One region of the Limnohabitans sp. INBF003 genome, then DNA from elsewhere that is predicted to be linked to it. Evidence: predicted binding sites of a transcription regulator. Region 1 holds the regulator's gene; each other region holds the start of a gene.
The links. The regulator FNR, encoded in region 1, switches genes on or off when oxygen is low (the NO sensors DNR and NnrR bind a similar motif). The targets are predictions, from matches to a motif close to TTGATNNNNATCAA.
Positions count from the first base shown of each region.

Region 2: ACZ5VE_RS00140 (fatty acid desaturase) is a predicted target of FNR. The motif match lies at 3,173-3,186, and genes of this name have one in related genera.
Region 3: ACZ5VE_RS11500 (cation-translocating P-type ATPase) is a predicted target of FNR. The motif match lies at 2,772-2,785, and genes of this name have one in related genera.
Region 4: ACZ5VE_RS10265 (MBL fold metallo-hydrolase RNA specificity domain-containing protein) is a predicted target of FNR. The motif match lies at 3,238-3,251, and genes of this name have one in related genera.

Region 1 covers NZ_AP029222.1:1,544,008-1,548,919, reverse strand. The annotation lists gene hemN (oxygen-independent coproporphyrinogen III oxidase) at 1-923, opposite strand, end outside; gene fnr (fumarate/nitrate reduction transcriptional regulator Fnr) at 1,131-1,856, shown strand; gene ACZ5VE_RS07070 (hypothetical protein) at 1,870-2,163, opposite strand; gene ACZ5VE_RS07065 (nitrogen fixation protein FixH) at 2,184-2,438, opposite strand; gene ccoG (cytochrome c oxidase accessory protein CcoG) at 2,484-3,950, opposite strand; gene ccoP (cytochrome-c oxidase, cbb3-type subunit III) at 4,024-4,912, opposite strand, start outside.
Region 2 covers NZ_AP029222.1:23,349-28,260, forward strand. The annotation lists gene ACZ5VE_RS00125 (AzlC family ABC transporter permease) at 1-66, shown strand, start outside; gene ACZ5VE_RS00130 (AzlD domain-containing protein) at 63-410, shown strand; gene ACZ5VE_RS00135 (phosphoglycerate kinase) at 641-1,834, shown strand; gene ACZ5VE_RS00140 (fatty acid desaturase) at 2,000-3,115, opposite strand; gene pyk (pyruvate kinase) at 3,319-4,752, shown strand.
Region 3 covers NZ_AP029222.1:2,507,724-2,512,635, reverse strand. The annotation lists gene ACZ5VE_RS11505 (histidine kinase dimerization/phospho-acceptor domain-containing protein) at 1-104, shown strand, start outside; gene ACZ5VE_RS11500 (cation-translocating P-type ATPase) at 142-2,733, opposite strand; gene ACZ5VE_RS11495 (hypothetical protein) at 2,840-3,451, shown strand; gene ACZ5VE_RS11490 (MaoC family dehydratase) at 3,561-4,013, shown strand; gene trmL (tRNA (uridine(34)/cytosine(34)/5-carboxymethylaminomethyluridine(34)-2'-O)-methyltransferase TrmL) at 4,004-4,498, opposite strand; gene ACZ5VE_RS11480 (ComF family protein) at 4,546-4,912, opposite strand, start outside.
Region 4 covers NZ_AP029222.1:2,262,003-2,266,914, reverse strand. The annotation lists gene ACZ5VE_RS10275 (cyanophycin metabolism-associated ABC transporter) at 1-1,251, shown strand, start outside; gene ACZ5VE_RS10270 (cyanophycin metabolism-associated DUF1854 family protein) at 1,248-1,712, shown strand; gene ACZ5VE_RS10265 (MBL fold metallo-hydrolase RNA specificity domain-containing protein) at 1,839-3,203, opposite strand; gene dnaJ (molecular chaperone DnaJ) at 3,412-4,554, opposite strand; gene dnaK (molecular chaperone DnaK) at 4,701-4,912, opposite strand, start outside.

The sequences.
Region 1 (4,912 bases):
CGCCCTTGCCGCTTGGCCACCGCCAAGGCGTCATCCGGCAAAGCAAAGTGGTCCATGCCGACATACACATAACCGGCATCCACCAGGGCATCAAGCGAACGCGAGAGCATGGCCACCTTGTCGCCACCCGATGGCAGCTCTTGCGCGTGGATGCGCCGTTGGGGCTTGAAGCGCTCCGGCAAATGGGCATAGGCATACAAAGCAATGCGGTCCGGGCGCAAGGCATTGATTTGAGCCAAGGTGCGGTCAAACGATTCAGGGGTTTGCAGTGGCAGGCCATAAATCAAATCCACATTGACCGACTCGAAGCCCAAACGACGCGAAGCCTCGACCAGCTTGAAAACCTGCTCGGCGGGCTGAATCCGGTGAATCGCTTTTTGCACATGGGCGTCAAAGTCCTGCACGCCAAAGCTCAGCCGGTTGAAACCCAGTTCGGCCAAAACGGCCAAGCGGTTTTCGTCGACCGTGCGCGGGTCCACTTCGACCGAATATTCGCCCCCCGGCACAAATTCAAAATTTTCCCGCAGCATGGCCATGAGTTGACGCAATTCGTCGTCGCTCATGAAGGTCGGCGTACCGCCACCGAGGTGCAATTGGCTGACCGATTGACCCTGCCCCAAATGCCGGGTGTGCAGTTCGACTTCTTTGGTCAGATAGCGCAAATAGTCGGCGGCGCGCTCTTTGTGTTTGGTGATGATTTTGTTGCACGCACAGTAGTAGCAAAGCGATTCGCAAAACGGGATGTGAACATACAAAGACAAAGGCAACTGCTTGCCCACCAAGCCTGATTTGCGTTGCGTCAAGGCCTGCACATAGTCAGCCTCGCCGAAGGCTTCGACAAAACGATCCGCAGTCGGGTAAGAGGTATAGCGTGGCCCCGGCACATCGAAACGTGTCAGCAATTCGGGTGTGATGACGGACATGTGGCTGCCCCTTAATGAGAACGTGTTCATAACAAGCCATGCACTTTGCCTACTTACCGCCATATCGGTATTGACTCACATCAAATGCAATACTTGTTTTTGGTGATTTTTTACATAGACAGGGTATACCCGCAATTTATGTCGTTTTTTAGGTTTAAGCTCAAGGCTTGATCCAAGGCAAATCCATTGCTCAACCATGAGATGACCATGAATCCCCAAGCCATCAAAGTCGCCTGTTCCAACTGCAATCTGCGCGAGTTGTGCATGCCCATGGGCCTGACCGACCACGACCTAAACCGTCTGGACGATCTGGTGGCAGTGCGCCGCAAGATCAAACGCGGCGACACTTTGTTTACCAATGGTGAAAAGTTTTCCTCGCTGTACGCCATACGGACGGGCTTTTTCAAAACCTGTCTGGCCACAGAAGACGGTCGCGATCAGGTCACGGGCTTTCAGATGGCGGGCGAAATCATTGGTCTGGATGGCATCGTGAATGACCAGCACACTTGCGATGCCGTGGCATTGGAAGACGCCGAAGTCTGCGTGATGCCGTTTGACCGGATTGAAGAAATTTCGCGTGAAGTGACGGCTTTGCAGCACCATGTGCACAAGATCATGAGCCGGGAAATCGTGCGTGAACACGGTGTGATGCTGCTGTTGGGCAGCATGCGGGCCGAGGAGCGCCTGGCCGCATTTTTGTTGAACCTGGTGCAGCGCTTGCATGCACGGGGCTTCTCGCAGTCTGAATTGGTCTTGCGCATGACCCGTGAAGAAATCGGCAGTTACCTGGGTCTCAAACTCGAAACGGTGAGCCGGACGTTTTCAAAGTTCGTGGAAGACGGCATTGTTGAAGTCAAGCAACGGCACGTCCGCATTCTGGAAACAGAGGGCTTGCAGCGTTTGGTCAACAACCAGAATCACCACTGCCATTGAGGCGAAAAGCGGGTCAGCAGCAGCCGTCCGTTCGGGCGCAATCGCTTGGGCGCTGATCGCTGGGCACCGGGCAGCGGTTGACCTCAAAGGGCGACATCGACAACAGCGTGGTCAGTCCGCTGGACACCATGGTCAAGGCCCAAAAAGCGAAAAAAGCCACGGTATAGACCCCTTGCCTTGAGAGCACCAAGGGGTGGCCAAACCATTGCAAATCCTGCGGGTCGACCAATCCGAACACCAGCATTTCCAGCAAGCCCGCCACCAAAAAAGCGGGCCATGCAATCCACATCATTCGTTTTGCCAACATGCTGGTCTCCTGTGCCCTGTTCAGGGTTTGTTCTTTGAGTCGGTCGTGGGCAGTGTGCCTGTGGCCGCATGGTTGCGTGCTTGCATGGCTGGTGCCAGGCTGGCACGGTCATCCGTTGTGGCGCTGCTGTGCGTCTCGGCGTTGGATTGGGTCAAGACGGGGTCTTGTCCGTGAGCTGCCAGGTAAAAGGTGGTGAAGGATGCCAGCACCACAATCAATGGCCCGGAGATCACCAGCCAGACATGGCCGTACGACCACCAAGGACGCTTATCCAATGAGGAATTTGAGGTGTTTGACATGCTTAAGCCTTTGTAAAAATATCAGCGAGGCACCAGGAAGACAGATTTTTCCTGCAATTCAGACAGCACCTGGCCACCTTCTTGAACTGACTGGATCATGAACTCAATGGGATGTGAGCCTGCTGGGGCGGCCTCGTAAGGCAGCTGCAAACGAACAGACACCCAAAGCGCCTCAGTAGGCGCGACACGGACATGGCTGTCTGTTGTCAGCGTCAAATTGGGAAGACCTTTGACGGTCAGATGGAAATCAAGTGGCGTTTCGGCGGCGTTCATGATTTGCAGGCGGTACACGTTTTCAATATGTCCCCCGGCAACGATGCGTGCCAGCGAAGCGCGGTCGCGCACCACATCCACCTTGAAGGGTTTGCGCAAGCTCAGGCTGGTGAGCAGTGCGGCCACCACCACCAGCAAAATGCCGATGTACAGGATCACGCGGGGGCGGAACACATGGCGCAGGGTCTGCTGTTGGGTCCAGCCGTTTTTCATCGCGTGTTCGGTCGAATATTTGACCAAGCCACGTGGATACCCCACCTTGTCCATCACGGTGTCGCACACATCGGCGCAGGCACCGCAGCCAATGCATTCGTACTGCAGGCCCTTGCGGATGTCGATGCCGGTCGGGCACACCTGCACGCACAAGGTGCAATCGACGCAAGCGCCCAGGCCCAAAGCGACAGGATCGGCTTTTTTGGAGCGCGCACCCCGCGGTTCGCCGCGCTCGGCGTCGTAGGTGACGATCAGGGTGTCCTTGTCGAACATGGCACTCTGGAAGCGCGCATAAGGGCACATGTATTTGCAAACCTGCTCACGCATGAACCCGGCATTGCCATAAGTGGCAAAGGCATAAAAGAACACCCAGAACACTTCCCAGGAACCCATGTTGCCCAGGAAAAATTCCATGCCCAGTTCTTTGATGGGGGTGAAATACCCCACAAACGTGAAGCCGGTCCACATGGCGATGGCCAGCCAGACAATGTGTTTGTAGACCTTCTTGAACAGCTTTTCGAGCGACATCTTCTCGCCGTCCAGCCGCATGCGGGCACTGCGATCGCCTTCGATCTTGTGCTCGAACCACATGAAAATCTCGCTGTAGACCGTCTGCGGGCAGGCATAACCGCACCACAAACGCCCGGCCACGGCGGTGAAGAGGAACAGTGAAAATGCCGAGATCACGAGGATCGCGGTCAGGTAAATGAAGTCTTGCGGGTAAAGAACCAGGCCAAAAATGTAAAAACGGCGCGCACCCAAATCAAACAGCACGGCCTGACGCTGGCCCCATTCGAGCCAGGGCAAGCCATAAAAGACCAGCTGCGTCAGCACCACCATGAACCAGCGCCACTTGGCAAAAATGCCCTGCACGCTGCGTGGGTAAATCTTTTGCGTCGCCTCGTACAGCGACACCATCTTCACCTCATCCCCGGCACCGTGCGCATCTGTCACCGGGACAATGGGCACGATCTTGCGGGGCGGATTTTCCTGGGAGTTCAAAACGGAGACCTTTAAAAGCACAGGACACCCGCTCGGGGTGTCCTGATGTCACTGACTTGACGTTGGCGATGCCTTATTTGCTGGCTGCAGCTGTCTTGTTGGACAAGCCCCAGACATAAGAGGCCAACACATGGATCTGGCCTTCGGTCAGCTTGGCCGCTTGCGCAGGCATCTGGTTGACCTTGCCGTTGTTGATCATGTTGACGATGGCGTTTTCGCCCCAGCCGTGCAACCAGATGTCATCCGTCAGGTTGGGCGCACCCAGTGCCTGGTTGCCTTTGCCGTCCATGCCGTGGCAGGCGGCGCAGGCACCGAACTTGGACTTGCCCAGCGAGGCACGCAGCGAGTCATGCGGGCTGCCCGACAGGCTCAGCACATAGTGGGCCACATTGCGCACATCTTCGGGCGAACCCACGGCAGCAGCCATGGGGGGCATTTGGCCAATGCGGCCTTGGACCAAGGTTTCCTTGATCTTGTCGGGCGTGCCGCCATGCAGCCAGTCGCCGTCGGTCAGGTTGGGGAAACCCTTGCTGCCACGGGCATCCGAGCCGTGGCACTGGGCGCAGTTGTTCATGAACAAACGGTCACCAATGGCCATGGCCTGCGGGTCTTTGGACACTTCTTCAGGCGGCATGCCCGAGAACTTGGCGTACAAAGGGGCCACTTCGGCATTGGCTTTGGCCACCTCGGCGTCGTACTGACCGGCCGATGTCCAGCCAAACTTGCCCGCCAGATTGCCCACACCGGGGTACATGGCCAAGTAAACGAAGGCGAACACGATGGTGATGATGAACAAGCCCACCCACCAGCGCGGCAGCGGGTTGTTCATTTCACGCAGGTCACCGTCCCAGACGTGGCCGGTGGTGTTGTCATTGGCCGTCATGGCCTTGGCTTTGCCGCTGAACCAAAGCAGGATCAGGCAGGCAATGATGCTGACCAGCGTGATGCCGGCCACATACAAG
Region 2 (4,912 bases), 1.5 Mb from region 1:
GCCGTGGCGGTGATCCTGTGCCTGACGGTGGAAAAACTCCGCCCTGCGCCCGGAGTTGCCGCATGAGCGCGAATGGAGGGGGCACCGATCTCTGGACTCTGGCCGTCATCGTGGGGCTGGCGCTGGTCACGGTGCTCACGCGCAGCTTCTTTTTCATTTCCAGCAAAAGCTGGCAGCTGCCGCACTGGGCGCAGCGCGGCCTGCAATACGCGCCCATTGCCGCCTTGTCGGCCGTGGTGGTGCCCGAAATCGTCACCGTGCAAGGGGTGTTGATCACCACCTGGCAAGACGCCCGTCTTTTTTCTGCCGTGGTCGGTGCTGCCGTTTATTTCTGGCGTCGTGATGTGCTCTTCACCATCATCGCGGGCATGGCGGTTTATTTGCCTTTGCATCTCGGCTTGGGTTGGTGATTTTGGCCCACTTCTTCGTGGGCGCAAGCGCTTGCCGATACTTTTGCCCGCGAATGCGTGCCGAGCCGCTTCAAACGTTCGGCCGCAGGGGCAGCCTCCCACACAGAGCAGGCATTGGCGCAGTGCCGGTGTTGGGTCTTTTGTGGGAGCGAGCCCCTGCTCGCGAATGTGCGCGCTGCCGCTGCTTTTAAAATCGAGTGTAATTTTTCCCGATACAGGACAAGTCCCCCATGAACGTCATCCGTTTTTCCGATCTGTGTGCCAACGGCCAAGCCGCAGGCCAACGCGTCTTCATCCGTGCCGACCTGAATGTGCCGCAAGCCGATGACGGCAGCATCACCGAAGACACCCGCGTGCGCGCCAGCGTGCCCTGCATCCAGATGGCGCTGGCCGCAGGTGCGGCCGTCATGGTGACCAGCCACCTGGGCCGCCCGACCGAGGGCGAGTTCAAGCCCGAAGACTCACTGGCTCCGGTGGCCAAGCGTTTGGGGGAGTTGCTGGGTCGTGAAGTTCCGCTGGTGGCCAACTGGGTCGATGGCGTGACCGTGGCCCCCGGCCAGGTCGTGCTGCTGGAGAACTGCCGCGTCAACAAGGGCGAGAAGAAGAACAACGAAGAGCTGGCCCGCAAGATGGCCCAGTTGTGCGACATCTATGTGAACGACGCGTTTGGCACCGCCCACCGCGCCGAAGGCACGACGTACGGCATCGCCCAGTTCGCCCCCATCGCTTGCGCGGGCCCTTTGCTGGCTGCCGAGATCGACGCCATTGGCAAGGCCCTGGCCAACCCGAAGCGCCCGCTGGCGGCCATCGTGGCGGGCAGCAAGGTCAGCACCAAGCTGACCATCTTGAAGAGCCTGTCGCAAAACGTGGACCAGTTGATTGTGGGTGGCGGCATTGCCAACACCTTCATGCTGGCGGCGGGCCTGAAGATTGGCAAGAGCTTGGCCGAAGCCGATCTGGTGAATGAGGCCAAAGCTGTGATCGAGGCCATGAAGGCGCGTGGGGCCGAAGTGCCGATCCCGACCGATGTCGTGACCGCCAAGACCTTTGCCGCCGACGCCGTGGCCACCGTCAAAAAAGCCACCGAAGTGGACGACGACGACCTGATCCTGGACATCGGCCCCGAGACCGCCGCTCAGCTGGCGGCCCAGCTCAAGCAAGCAGGCACCATTGTCTGGAACGGCCCGGTGGGTGTGTTTGAGTTCGCGGCCTTTGAAAACGGCACCAAGGTCATCGCCCAGGCGATTGCCGAGTCCAGCGCCTTCAGCATCGCAGGCGGTGGCGACACGCTGGCGGCAATCGCCAAATACGGCATCGAAAAACAGGTTGGTTACATCTCGACCGGCGGCGGCGCGTTCCTCGAAATTCTCGAAGGCAAAACCTTGCCCGCATTTGAAATCTTGGCCAAACGCGTTGCAGGCTGATCGGCTATTTCCCTTTGTGGGAGCGAGCCCCTGCTCGCGAATGCTGGCCTGAGCCACAGCATCCATTCGGCCGCAGGGGCGGCCTCCCACATGGAGGCAAGCTGATTTCCGACAACAAAAAACCCCGCACTGCGGGGTTTTTTGTTGTTGGGGGCAAAGACCCGTTCAGGCCTGCGCTGGTGGTGGCAAGTTGCCGCGCACCGGGCTGGTCATGTTGCCCTTGAAGTCGGTCCAGCACTCGCGTGTGAAGTCGTACATTTTGCAGTTCTTGGCGGTCTCGAAGTACCACTTCCACGAGAACGGCTGCACGATGATGCGGCCAGGCAGCATTTCTTCGAGCTTGGCCTGAGCCTGCTTCAAGCGGTACAAGGGGATGCTCATGTCCACATGGTGGGCGGTGTGCTCCATGATGTGGTGCATCAGCGCGCCAATGTTGAACGGGAAGGTCAGGTGCACGGTGGTCGACACGAACGGTGCGGCCTTGGTCCAGGCGGCCTTGTTGTCGTGCCAGGACACCTTGACGTGGGTGTGGTGCACATAGACCACGAAGCCGATCATGCTGTTCCAGAAGAAGAAGGGCACGGCAAAGCCCAGCAAAAGCGACAACCAGACCGATTGGCCGGTGTACACCGCAGCCGCTGCGATCGTGGCGATCCAGAACGCGGCAAACAGGCTCACCAGCATGCTGTCCTTGAAGAAGATCGGGCGGCGGGTGGGCATGTGGGTCTTGTTGGGGAAGAACTCGCGCTTCCACCAGATTTCGATCATGTAGTACAGACCGGGTGCCCAGCCGCTGCGGTAGGCGCGCTCCAGCAGCTTTTGCAGGGGATTCAAGGCTTCAAATTCGGTGGCCGTCAGCGGTGTCCAGACGAAGTCTACGCCCTTGAGGTTGGTGTAGCCGTGGTGCACCACGTTGTGGCCGGTGTCCCACAGGCTGTAGGGCGTGAGCGAGGGCAAAAACGCGATGCGGCCCAGCACCTTGTTGAGTTCGCGGTGGGGTGTCAGGCTCTGGTGGCAGGCGTCGTGGCCAATGATGAACAAACGGCCGATCACGAAACCAGCTGCCAGCGCGCACAGCACTTTGAGCCAAACGGACTCCAAGGCGATGGTGCCAGTGATCAGGCTGAAAAACAGGGCGTAGTCCACGATCAAGAGCACAAAGGCCCGGAAGGTGCTGCGCTCGGACAAGGGGATCAGCCACTCGCGCAAGGTTTTGCGGTGCGGCAGGGGCTGGTCCAGCCCAACAGGCTGGTGATCGGTCGGTGTATGCAATGCGGTCATGGTGTTTCTAGGTCAATCGCTTGGGCGTAAGTTTAGTCGCCCCGAAGCCTACTTGGGCTGACAAGGATCAATTCAGGGGGCTGAGAGGGGTCAATGGGTATATGCCGCTTGTTTGGGCATGGACCGTTGCACCCGCTAAAAGTTCCCGGCATGTAACTGATTTCGTGTGAAAATTGAAACCAAATTACATGGAGACTTCCCGAATGACACGCCGTGCCACCAAAATTGTTGCCACCTTAGGCCCTGCTTCCAGCGACCCTGCCTTGCTCGAAGCCATGATCCGCGCTGGCGTCAATGTGGTGCGCCTGAACTTCAGCCACGGCAAGGCCCAAGACCATGTGGACCGTGCCCGCCTGGTGCGCGAAGCCTCCCGGCGCGCTGGCCGTGAAGTGGCCATCATGGCCGACCTGCAAGGCCCCAAGATCCGCGTGGGCAAGTTTGCCGAGGGCAAAGTCATGCTCGAGCCGGGCGAGCCGTTTGTGCTGGACGCCTCGCGCACCGAGCCGGGCGACATTCAGGGCGTCGGCCTCGATTACAAAGAGTTGCCCCGCGACGTGAAAGCCGGTGATGTGCTCTTGCTCAACGACGGCCTGATCGTGCTCACCGTGAACGCCGTCAAAGGTGAGCAGGTGCACACCACCGTCAAGCTGGGCGGCGAGCTGTCCAACAACAAGGGCATCAACAAGCAAGGCGGCGGCCTGACCGCCCCGGCCTTGACCGCCAAGGACATGGACGACATCAAGACCGCCATGAGCTTGCTGGCCGACTATGTGGCGGTGAGCTTTCCGAAAAACGCCACCGACATGGAAATGGCCCGCCAGCTGTGCAATGTGGCGGGGGCCGAATACGGCCACAAGCCCGGCCTGATCGCCAAGATTGAACGTGCCGAAGCCATTCCGCACCTCGAAGCGATTCTCAAGGCCAGCGACGGCATCATGGTCGCCCGGGGTGACTTGGCCGTCGAAGTGGGCAACGCCGCTGTGCCTGCCCTGCAAAAACGCATGATCAAGCTGGCCAAGGTGCACGACAAGGTCGTCATCACCGCCACCCAGATGATGGAAAGCATGATCACCAACCCGGTGCCCACCCGCGCCGAGGTGTCCGACGTGGCCAACGCCGTGCTCGACGGCACCGATGCCGTGATGCTCAGCGCCGAGACCGCTGCGGGCAAATACCCGCTGGAGACGGTGGAGGAAATGGCCAAGATTTGCGCGGCGGCCGAAAGCGCTGAAGACCCGGCGCTCGATGCCGACTTCAAAGGCCAGATGTTCAGCCGCATTGACCAGTCGATCGCCATGGGCGCACTGTTCACCGCCCACCACTTGGGTGCCAAAGCCATTGTGGCCATGACCGAATCGGGCTCGACCGCCTTGTGGATGAGCCGCCACCGCGTGCACATCCCGATTTACGCCCTGACCACCAAGCTGACCTCGCAGCGCAAGATGGCGCTGTACCGCAACGTGCGTCCCCTGTTGATGGACACCAGCGCTGACCGCGATACCGCCTTGGCCGAAGCCGAAGCGCACCTGAAGATCCGCAACATTGTGGGTACGGGCGATGTGTATGCCATCACCTGCGGCGAGCCCATGGGCTCACCCGGCGGCACCAACATGCTGAAAATCTGCAAGGTCGCCTGAAGCCGAGGTGGCGACTGCCACCTCCGGCCCACCTACGACGCGCTCCACTGTCGCTGTTCAGAACTTCTGCGGCATGTGTTTCGGGGGGCGATGGGTTCAGGCCTGTGTCAGACCGAAACCTATAAAATCCGGGCTGTTGCTCGCCGGGTGCTGCCCGGTT
Region 3 (4,912 bases), 960 kb from region 1:
CCATCGTGCGGCGCTTGGCGCAGCGCTACCGGTTGCAGGTTCTGGTTGAGCGCAGTGCAGAGTTTGGCGGTTTGCGTGTGGTGGTGACCTGGCCCGAGGTGTGAGGCTGCGCCGAACGAGATGGCGACACTGCTTTTTGGGTCAATGGCTGTGCCGGGCTTTCCGTGGCCATGCGGCGACAGCCCACTGCAACACCGAGACGCTGACCAAACTGAGTAAGCCGGAGCCCATGGCAATGACCGTGGACCCAAGCGGTAAGGGTTCAAACTTCAAGGGGGTGGCCAGCCAGGGCCAGTGAATCGCCAAAGCCAAAAATGCCATGGCCAACCCGATCACGGCATAGGCCGTGCGGTTGGGGGTGCGCAAACTCTGCCAGAATTTTCCACCACCAGCGCGGTTGGCCAAGATGAGCGCTGCATTGCCTGCGATCAAGGTGATGAAGACCATGGCGCGGATTTGTTCTTCGCTCAAAACGGCGTTGAACACAGTGCCATAACCGGCATGTGCCCAAAAGAAAGTCAGCGCCACACTGGCCAATACGCACAAGCCCTGGCCCATGGCCAAGGCGATGGCATCGCTGCCAAACAAGGGGGCAAGGGTGTCGCGTGGCGGGCTTTGCATCACATTGGCTTCGGCCGGTTCGTTTTCAAATGCGATCGAGCATGCCGGGTCAATCACCAATTCCAGCAAGGCCACATGCAGTGGCAACACCAAGGGTGGCCAACCCATCACCATGGGCAAGAGTGCGATGCCCGCAATCGGAATGTGGATGGCAAAGATGTAACGCATGGACTTTTGCAAATTGCCAAAGATGCGTCTGCCGACCCGAATGCCTCGAACGATTGACGCAAAGTTGTCATCCACCAGGATCAGGTCCGCCGCTTCGCGTGCAACGTCGGTGCCACGTGCGCCCATGGCAACCCCTACATGCGCGGCTTTCAAGGCGGGGGCATCGTTCACGCCGTCACCCGTCATGGCGACCACTTCGCCCTCCGCTTGCAGCGCATGCACGATCCGCAACTTCTGGTGGGGTGAGATGCGAGCGCAAACCGTCACGCGGGGCAGGGTTTGGCGCAATTGCACATCGCTCAGTTGGTCCAAGGCATCGCCTGTCAATGTTTCACCATCGGGCAGACCGGCTTGGGCCGCGATCACGCGCGCCGTGGCCGGATAGTCTCCCGTGATCATGATCACCCGAATGCCCGCAGATTGGCATTCGGCCACGGCTTGGGGAATCTCAGCACGCAGAGGGTCGGTCAAGCCCATCAAGCCCAGCCACTGAAAGTCAAAGGCATGCGGGGTGTCGGGCCAGTCGTCGCCCATAAAACGGCTTTGTGCCACGGCCAAAACACGCAAGCCTTGTGCCGCCATGTCATCTGCTGCGCGGCCCCAGGTTTCGCGTTGTGCCTGTGTCAGGTGGCACAGGTCCATCACCGCTTCGGGAGCCCCTTTGGCGGACACGGTGCGCGCAGGCCCGTCATCCATTTGCCAGACATGTGACATGGCTTTCAAGGCCGGGCTGAGTGCATAAGTTTGGACCAGCGCCCAGTCGTTGTGCAGGTGACCGGTGTCGCTCAAATGCTGTTGGCCCATTTGGTGAAATGCCGTCTCCATGGGGTCAAAAGGTTCGGGGGCGCTGGCCAAAATGGCGTGCTCGAGCAAAACACGAAAGGCGTCAGGCAGTCCCCCTGCCGCAGCGTTCCATGTCAAAACTTCTGCTGACGCGTTGCTGTTGAGGTCACTGTCATTCGGTGCTGCCAATGCCGTCACCGTCATGCGGTTTTCCGTCAAGGTGCCGGTTTTGTCGGTGCACAGCACGCTGGTGGCGCCCAGTGTTTCAATCGCATTGATGTGCCGGGTGAGAACCCCTTCGTGTGCCAGGCGGTGTGCGCCCAGTGCTGGAAAAATCGTGAGCACCACCGCGTATTCTTCCGGCAGCATGGCCATGGCCAGGGCAATGCCAGACAGCAGTGCAGGCAACCATTGCCCTGTTCGCATGCCCAAAGTGATCACCATGGTGATGCACAAAACGCCCACGATGCCGGCCAGTACTTTCACCAGCCGTGCGGTTTGCTTTTGCAGCGGGGTGTCCTCTGTGTGCAGTTGCGCCAATGACAGGCCGATTCGTCCGATTTGGCTCTGGTTGCCTGTGGCGGTGACTTCTGCCAGCCCTTGGCCTTTCACCACAAAGGTGCCACCACTGACAGCGCCATGGGCTGAGCCGTTGCCATGGTCCACGGGGGCTTTGTCGACCGGCACCGATTCTCCAGTCAACAAAGATTCATCGATTTGCAGATGGTCCGAACGGATGAGGTCGCCATCTGCAGCGACACGGTCCCCCTCAGACAACATGAGCCAATCGCCGACCACCACATCGCGTGCGGGCACTTTGATGGTTTGGCCCGAACGCACCACTTGGGCATAGGCTTGGGTCAGGTCGCGCAGGGCTTGTATCGATTTTTCCGACTTGCCCTCTTGGTAAAACGTGAGTCCCAAGACGGCCAGCACAAAGACGGACAGCGTCAGGCCCTCTGTTAAATCCCCCAAAATGATGTACAGCAAGGCCGCTGTGCACAGCAAGGCAAACATGGGTTGGCGCAGCATGTCGATGCCACGCTGCCACACGGATCTTGCCGACGACTGTTGAATTTCGTTGGGCCCGTATGCTGTCAAACGTTTTGATGCTTCGGTTGTCGTCAGACCGCCAAGAGTGTTATGGTGATTTGCAGGCATAAGTGCACTGACTGTGCCGTGTTGTGTCGTGCACTGGCTTGATGCAGGTCAAGCCCTTTGAAATGGTGTGCTTGAAGCTTGTGCCTAATTTTTCTGAAAGACGATCATGAACGCCAACATCCATGAATTTCTGGAGCGCATCCGTGAATTGGAGGCAGACATTGAACAGGAAATTCAGCTGCGCAGGCAGCAACTGCAAGCGGATTTTGACCAACACAAAGTGAAGTTTGAAAAGGAAGTTCTGGCCCAGCAACGGCGCTTCAAAGAGGGTCTGCTGCGCTATGTGCTGACAGCGGATTGGCGGCACGTACTGAGTGTGCCTTTTATTTACCCTGTGCTCTTGCCCATGGTTTTTCTGGATTTTTTTGTCACCCTGTACCAATGGGTTTGCTTTCCCTTGTATCGGATTGCGCGGGTCAAACGCTCAGACTATTTTGTGTATGACCGCACGCATCTGGCGTATTTGAATGTACTCGAAAAAATCAATTGCGCCTATTGTTCCTATGCCAACGGCCTGATCGCCTATTGCCGCGAAGTGGTGGGCTTGACCGAGCAATACTGGTGTCCTATCAAGCATGCACGCAAGGTGATGCAGGCGCACCCTCATTACCACGGGTTTGCGGATTATGGGGATGCTGAGAATTACCAAGCTGAGCTGTTGCGCTTGCGTTCTGAACTGACGAAGTTGCGTTCAGTTCAGGTGAAGTCAGACACCTGAGGGGCGTGTTGTGTTGGACATGAGCCCGGATTGGGAATTCTGATCATTCGCCCAGGCGTGTGTCACGCTATCGACACCCTGGATGACGGAAGCTGAATACAGTTAGCCTATGAAAAAATTTGAAACATTGGCCGATTTGGCCGCATGCGTGGGTCAGGATGTGGCCATCACCGACTGGGTTGAAATTACCCAACAACAAGTCAATCAGTTCGCTGAAGCGACTGGGGATCACCAATGGATCCATGTCGATATTGAGCGAGCCAAACAAGGGCCGTTTGGCGGGCCAATTGCACATGGGTTTTTGACCCTGTCTTTGCTCCCCCAATTTTTTGACAAGACCATTGATGTGACCGAGGCCCGCATGGGTGTCAATTACGGCCTGAACAAAGTTCGCTTCATGGCCCCGGTCTTGGTGGGGAGTCGCTTGCGTGCCCATTTGCATTTGCAATCGGCCACCCCCATTGAGGGGGGCTTGCAGGTGCAGTGGAACGTGACGATTGAGCGCGAAGGTGCCGAAAAACCCGTTTGCGTGGCTGAATCGCTGGCGCGTCTTTACGTTTGAGTGTGGGCTGTCTCAGTGCTCGCGCTGCCAAAGCCGTTTTGCCGCCAGGCTTCAAACACGGTCACGGCCACGGCATTGGACAGATTCAGACTGCGCTGACCCTCACGCATGGGCAGCTTGATGCGTTGTGACAATGGGAAGGCCTCGCGCAGTTCAGGGGACAGTCCGCGGGTCTCAGCGCCAAAAACCAGCCAGTCACCGGGCTGAAACATCACCGTGTGCGCCACGGTGCTGCCTTTGGTGGTGAGTGCAAACATGCGATCGGTCGCAGGTTGTTCTGAGGCTAAAAAAACCTCCCAGCTCTCGTGGCGGCGCAACGCAGCGTATTCGTGGTAGTCCAGGCCTGCCCGGCGCATGTGTTTGTCGTCCATTGAAAATCCCAAGGGCTCAATCAAATGAAGCGTGCAGCCGGTGTTGGCTGCCAAACGGATGATGTTGCCCGTGTTGGGTGGGATTTCAGGTTCGACCAGGACAATGTGAAACATGGTTGGTATTGTGCCTTGGCTCCGGTCGAATGAGTCGTCCTTGGGGCCTAGCTTTCCAGTTCGGCCTCTGTGCGCGCCAATACAAGAGCGCAAATGTGCGCTGCTCCTGCTTGTCTTAGCGCCTGCGCAGCGGTATGAAGTGAGGCCCCGCTGGTCATGACATCGTCAATCAGCACGATGCGTTTGCCACGAATCTGATGCGTGCGCAAGGGATCGACAGCAAAGGCCCCCGCCAGATTGGACAGGCGCTCAGCCCTTGGCAGGGTGCGTTGGGCCAAGGTGTGTCGTGTGCGCAAAAGCAAGTCGGCACCGGTTTTTTGCGGACTGAGTTGGCGGGCCAACAGCAAGGCCTGGTTGTAACCTCGTTCGGACAGGCGTTGCGCCGACAGCGGTATGGGCAAAACCCAGTCAGCG
Region 4 (4,912 bases), 720 kb from region 1:
GAAAAACTGCGCACCGGCTTTGAAAAGATCGACCGCGTCTGGGCCGAGGTGACGAACGTGTTGACCGACACCATTCCCGGCATTCGGGTGGTCAAGGCCTTTGCGCAGGAAGACCGTGAAGCCCAGCGCTTCAAGGACGCCAATAAACACAACCTGCAGGTCAATGACCGCTTGAACCGGGTGTGGTCGCTGTTCTCGCCCACGGTGACCTTGATGACCGAAATCGGCTTGCTGGTCGTTTGGGGTTTTGGCATCTGGCTGGTGTCGGACGACCAGATCACGGTGGGTGTGTTGACCGCCTTTTTGGCCTACATCGGCCGGTTTTACAGCCGCCTCGATTCCATGAGCCGAATCGTCTCGAACACGCAAAAAGCCGCATCGGGGGCCAAGCGCATTTTTGACATCCTGGACCATGTGTCCAGCGTGCCAGAGGCCGTCAACCCGGTGGCTTTGCCGCCTCAGGTGCAAGGCCGTATCACGGTGCGCGATGCGGGCTTCCGTTATGGCAACCGCGCCGTGATCCGCCAACTCAACCTGGACATCCAGCCCGGCCAGATGATCGGTCTGGTGGGCCACAGCGGTTCGGGTAAGAGCACCTTGGTCAACCTGATTTGCCGCTTTTACGATTTGACCGAAGGGGCCATCGAACTGGACGGCACCGACATCCGTCAGCTGAAAGTGGCCGACTATCGCCGCCAAATCGGCTTGGTGTTGCAAGAGCCGTTCTTGTTCTTCGGCACCATCGCCGACAACATTGCTTATGGCAAGCCCGAAGCCACCCGTGAAGACATCGTTGCGGCAGCCCGTGCTGCCCATGCCCATGAGTTCATCTTGCGCATGCCGCAGGGCTATGACTCGCTGGTGGGTGAGCGCGGTCAGGGCCTGTCCGGCGGCGAACGCCAGCGCATTTCGATTGCCCGTGCCTTGCTGATCAACCCGCGCATTTTGATTCTGGATGAAGCCACATCGGCCGTGGACACCGAGACCGAAAAAGAAATTCAACGTGCGCTGGACAACCTGGTGCGTGGCCGCACCACGATTGCGATTGCGCACCGCCTGTCCACTTTGCGCAAAGCCGACCGCTTGGTGGTCATGGACAAAGGTGTGGTGGTGGAAGAGGGCACGCATGAGGCCTTGATTGAGGCGCAAGGCGCTTATTGGCGCCTGTACGAAGCCCAGCAGCGCCAAGCCGAAACCGAGGCGGTTTTGGGCGGCAGCCTCGAAGCATCAGAACAAAAGGTGAGCGCATGAGCCCGTTTGACTTGCAACGCGATGCCTTTGGTCGTTGGGTGTTGGCGATGCCCGACGGCACGCGCCATGTGCCTGTGACGGCTTTGCGTGCTTACCCTGTGTCGGCCCCCGATGCGGGTGTGGCGCTGATGGACGTGGATGGGCATGAGATCTTTTGGATTGACGAATTGGCGCAACTTGACGCATCGCTGCGGGCCAAGGTGATGCAGGCTTTGAATGAGCGCGAGTTCTTGCCTGAAATCCTGCAGCTGACGGACGTCAGCAGTTTTGCCACGCCCAGCACCTGGTCGGTGCTCACCGATCGGGGTACCACGCAGTTTTTGCTCAAAGGCGAAGAAGACATCCGTCGCCTGACCGGCACGGTGCTGCTGATCAACGATGCCAATGGCGTTCAGTTCATGATCCGCGACCTGGCGGCCATGGACAAACACTCCCGCAAGCTGCTCGATCGCTTTTTGTAAGCGCATTCGACATTCAAAACCAGTGGTGCGGGTGTTGGTGGGCGCTTGCCTGCCAGCGATGGTGTGTGAACCCCTTGCGATCGCCTGCAAGCCGGTTGCTGCTCAATCAAACCCCAGCCCGTTTGGCTACAAAGGCCAGACCGAGCCTTGCTCGGGCACCAGCGCACGCCATTTGATTTCGTGCTCGATGCGCTGGCGCAGCATGTCCGAGCCTTCTCGCTCGCCATGCACCACATACACCTGACCCGGTGCGCTGGGCATTTTGTGCAACCAACTCAACAGTTGGTTGGCATCGGCATGTGCCGACGCGGATTCGATTTGCACCACCTCGGCCCGCACGGTCACATCTTGTGCATGGATGCGAATCGTGGTGTGGCCGCTGGCCAGCGCAGCGCCACGGGTGCCCGGTGCCTGGTAGCCCGTCAAAATGACCATGTTGCGGTGATCGCCCGCGTATTGCGTCAAGTGGTGCAGCACGCGTCCGCCGGTGGCCATGCCGCTGGCCGCCAGGATCACCATCGGGCCATGCCGATGGACCAAGGATTTGGATTGTTCAGGTGTCTCCAGCATGGTCGCCACATGGTCCATGCTGCGCACCTCTTGCGCGCTCAGGCGATGCTCGCCGGGATGGCGCTCAAACAGGGCCGTGCTGTGAATGGCCATCGGGCTGTCCAGAAAAATGGGCAAACCCTTGGGGATGGTGCCGGCGGCCTTGAGCTGCGCAATGGTGTGCAGCACCGCTTGAGCCCGGCCCACCGCAAACACGGGCACCACCGCCACGCCACCGCGTGCGGCCAGTTTGTGCAACAGTGGGCCGAGTTCTTCGAACAGTTTTTCCTTGGGGTGTTGGCGGTCGCCATAGGTGGATTCGATCAACACCGTATCGGCCTGCGGTGGCGGCTCGGGCGGGTTCATCAGCGGGTCGTCCGGCCGCCCCAGATCGCCTGAAAACAGAATACGCCGCCCGCCGACATCCAGCAGCAAACTCGCTGCCCCCAGGATGTGGCCCGCCGGTTGAAAGCGGGCTTTCCAGCCGCGAATGGGTTCGAACCATTGGCCTTGTTTTTCCGCATGCAATTGCTTCAGACAATCGATGGCTTCTTGCTTGGTGTACAGCGGCAGGGCAGGGGCATGTTTGGAGAAACCATGCCGGTTGGCAAAAAAAGCGTCTTCTTCCTGAATGTGCCCGCTGTCCGGCAGCAAGATCGTCGCCAAATCGCAGGTGCCCGATGTGGCGTGCACACGGCCCCTGAAACCGTTTTTCACCAACAAGGGCAGGTAGCCGCTGTGGTCCAAGTGCGCATGGGTCAGCACCACCGCATTGATGGCTTCGGCCACCACCGGCAAAGGGTTCCAGTTGCGCAAACGCAGTTGTTTGTAGCCCTGAAACAAGCCGCAATCGACCAGCAAACGCTGGTGATTGTGCTCAATCAGGTACTTGGATCCGGTGACGGTGTCGGCTCCGCCGAGGAAGGTGATGGTAGCGCTCATGCCCATCATGCTGCGCCTAAAACAAAAAGGCTGTTTGACGCAAGTCAAACAGCCTTTGGATCACTGACAGGCGGGTGTCTGAGTCACACCAAATATTCGCGTCCTTCTTTCTGTGGGAGGCTGCCCCTGCGGCCGAATGCTTGCACCGCCACAGCAAACATTCGCGAGCAGGGGCTCGCTCCCACAACAGACACGACCCGGCAAAACATCAAGCCCCGAAAAACCCCTTGAGCTTGTCGGTCCAGCTTTCGCCGCTGGGCTGGTGTTTGCCGCCGCCTTTGGAGAGCGATTCGTCAAATTCCTTGAGCAGCTTGCGCTGGTGTTCGGTGAGTTTGACCGGCGTCTCCACGGTGATGTGGCAGTACAGGTCGCCGGGGTAGCTGCCTCGCACGCCCTTGATGCCTTTGCCGCGCAAACGGAACTGCTTGCCCGTCTGGGTGCCTTCAGGGATGTCGATGGCCGCTTTGCCACCCAAAGTGGGCACGTCGATTTCGCCGCCCAAGGCTGCTTTGGTGAAGCTGATGGGCACTGCGCAATGCAGGTCATCGCCATCACGTTCAAAAATCGAATGCTTCTTGAGGCGGATTTCGATGAACAGATCGCCCGGTGGGCCACCGTTGGTGCCTGGCTCGCCATTGCCTGCGCTGCGGATGCGCATGCCGTCGTCGATGCCGGCCGGGATTTTGACTTCCAGCGTCTTTTGCTTTTTGAGCTTGCCTTGTCCGTGGCAAGTGCCGCAAGGGTCGGGGATGATTTTGCCCGTGCCACGGCAGTTGGGGCAGGTCTGTTGCACGCTGAAAAAGCCTTGGCGCATTTGCACCTGACCTTGGCCATGGCAGGTCGAGCAGGTCTTGGCGCTGGTGCCCGGCTTGGCGCCGGTGCCGCTGCAGGTGTCGCAGGCGTCCCAGCTCGGGATGCGCAGCTGCGAATCTTTGCCGTTGGCCGCTTCTTCGAGCGTGATTTCCATCGCGTAGCTCAGGTCGGCACCGCGGAACACCTGGCGTCCAGCGCCGCGACCGCCACGGCCTTGGCCACCAAAAATGTCACCAAAGATGTCGCCAAACGCGTCACCGAAACCGCCAAAGCCTTCGGCACCGCCGCGCATGTTGGGGTCGACACCAGCGTGGCCGTGCTGGTCGTAAGCTGCGCGTTTTTGCGCGTCCGACAGCATTTCGTAGGCTTCTTTGACTTCCTTGAATTTGGCTTCGGCTTCTTTGGCCTTGGCGTCTTCACCCTGGTTGCGGTCAGGGTGGTACTTCATCGCCAGCTTGCGATAAGCCTTTTTGATGTCTTCGTCTGTGGCGTTTTTGGCAACGCCCAGCACTTCGTAAAAATCTCGTTTTGTAGCCATGACTTGGGACCCTGGCCTTCAGGCCGTTTCATGCAAAAAGCGTCCCGGGCCATGCGCGGGACGCTGCAGTTGGTGTGTGGGAGGCCGCTCTTGCGGCCGAATGCCTTCGCGAGCAGGGGCTCGCTCCCACAACATCACAGGGGGTATCAACCCTTTTTGACTTCCTTGACTTCAGCGTCCACGACGTTGTCATCTTGCGGTTTGGCTTCGGCGGCACCGGCCGCGCCTGCACCCGCAGCGGCTTGCTGCGCTTGCATCTCGGCGTAGACCTTCTCGCCCAGCTTTTGGCTGGCCGTCATCAGGGCTTCGGTTTTGGCTTCGATGGCGTCTTTGTCTTCGCCTTTCAAAACTTCTTCCA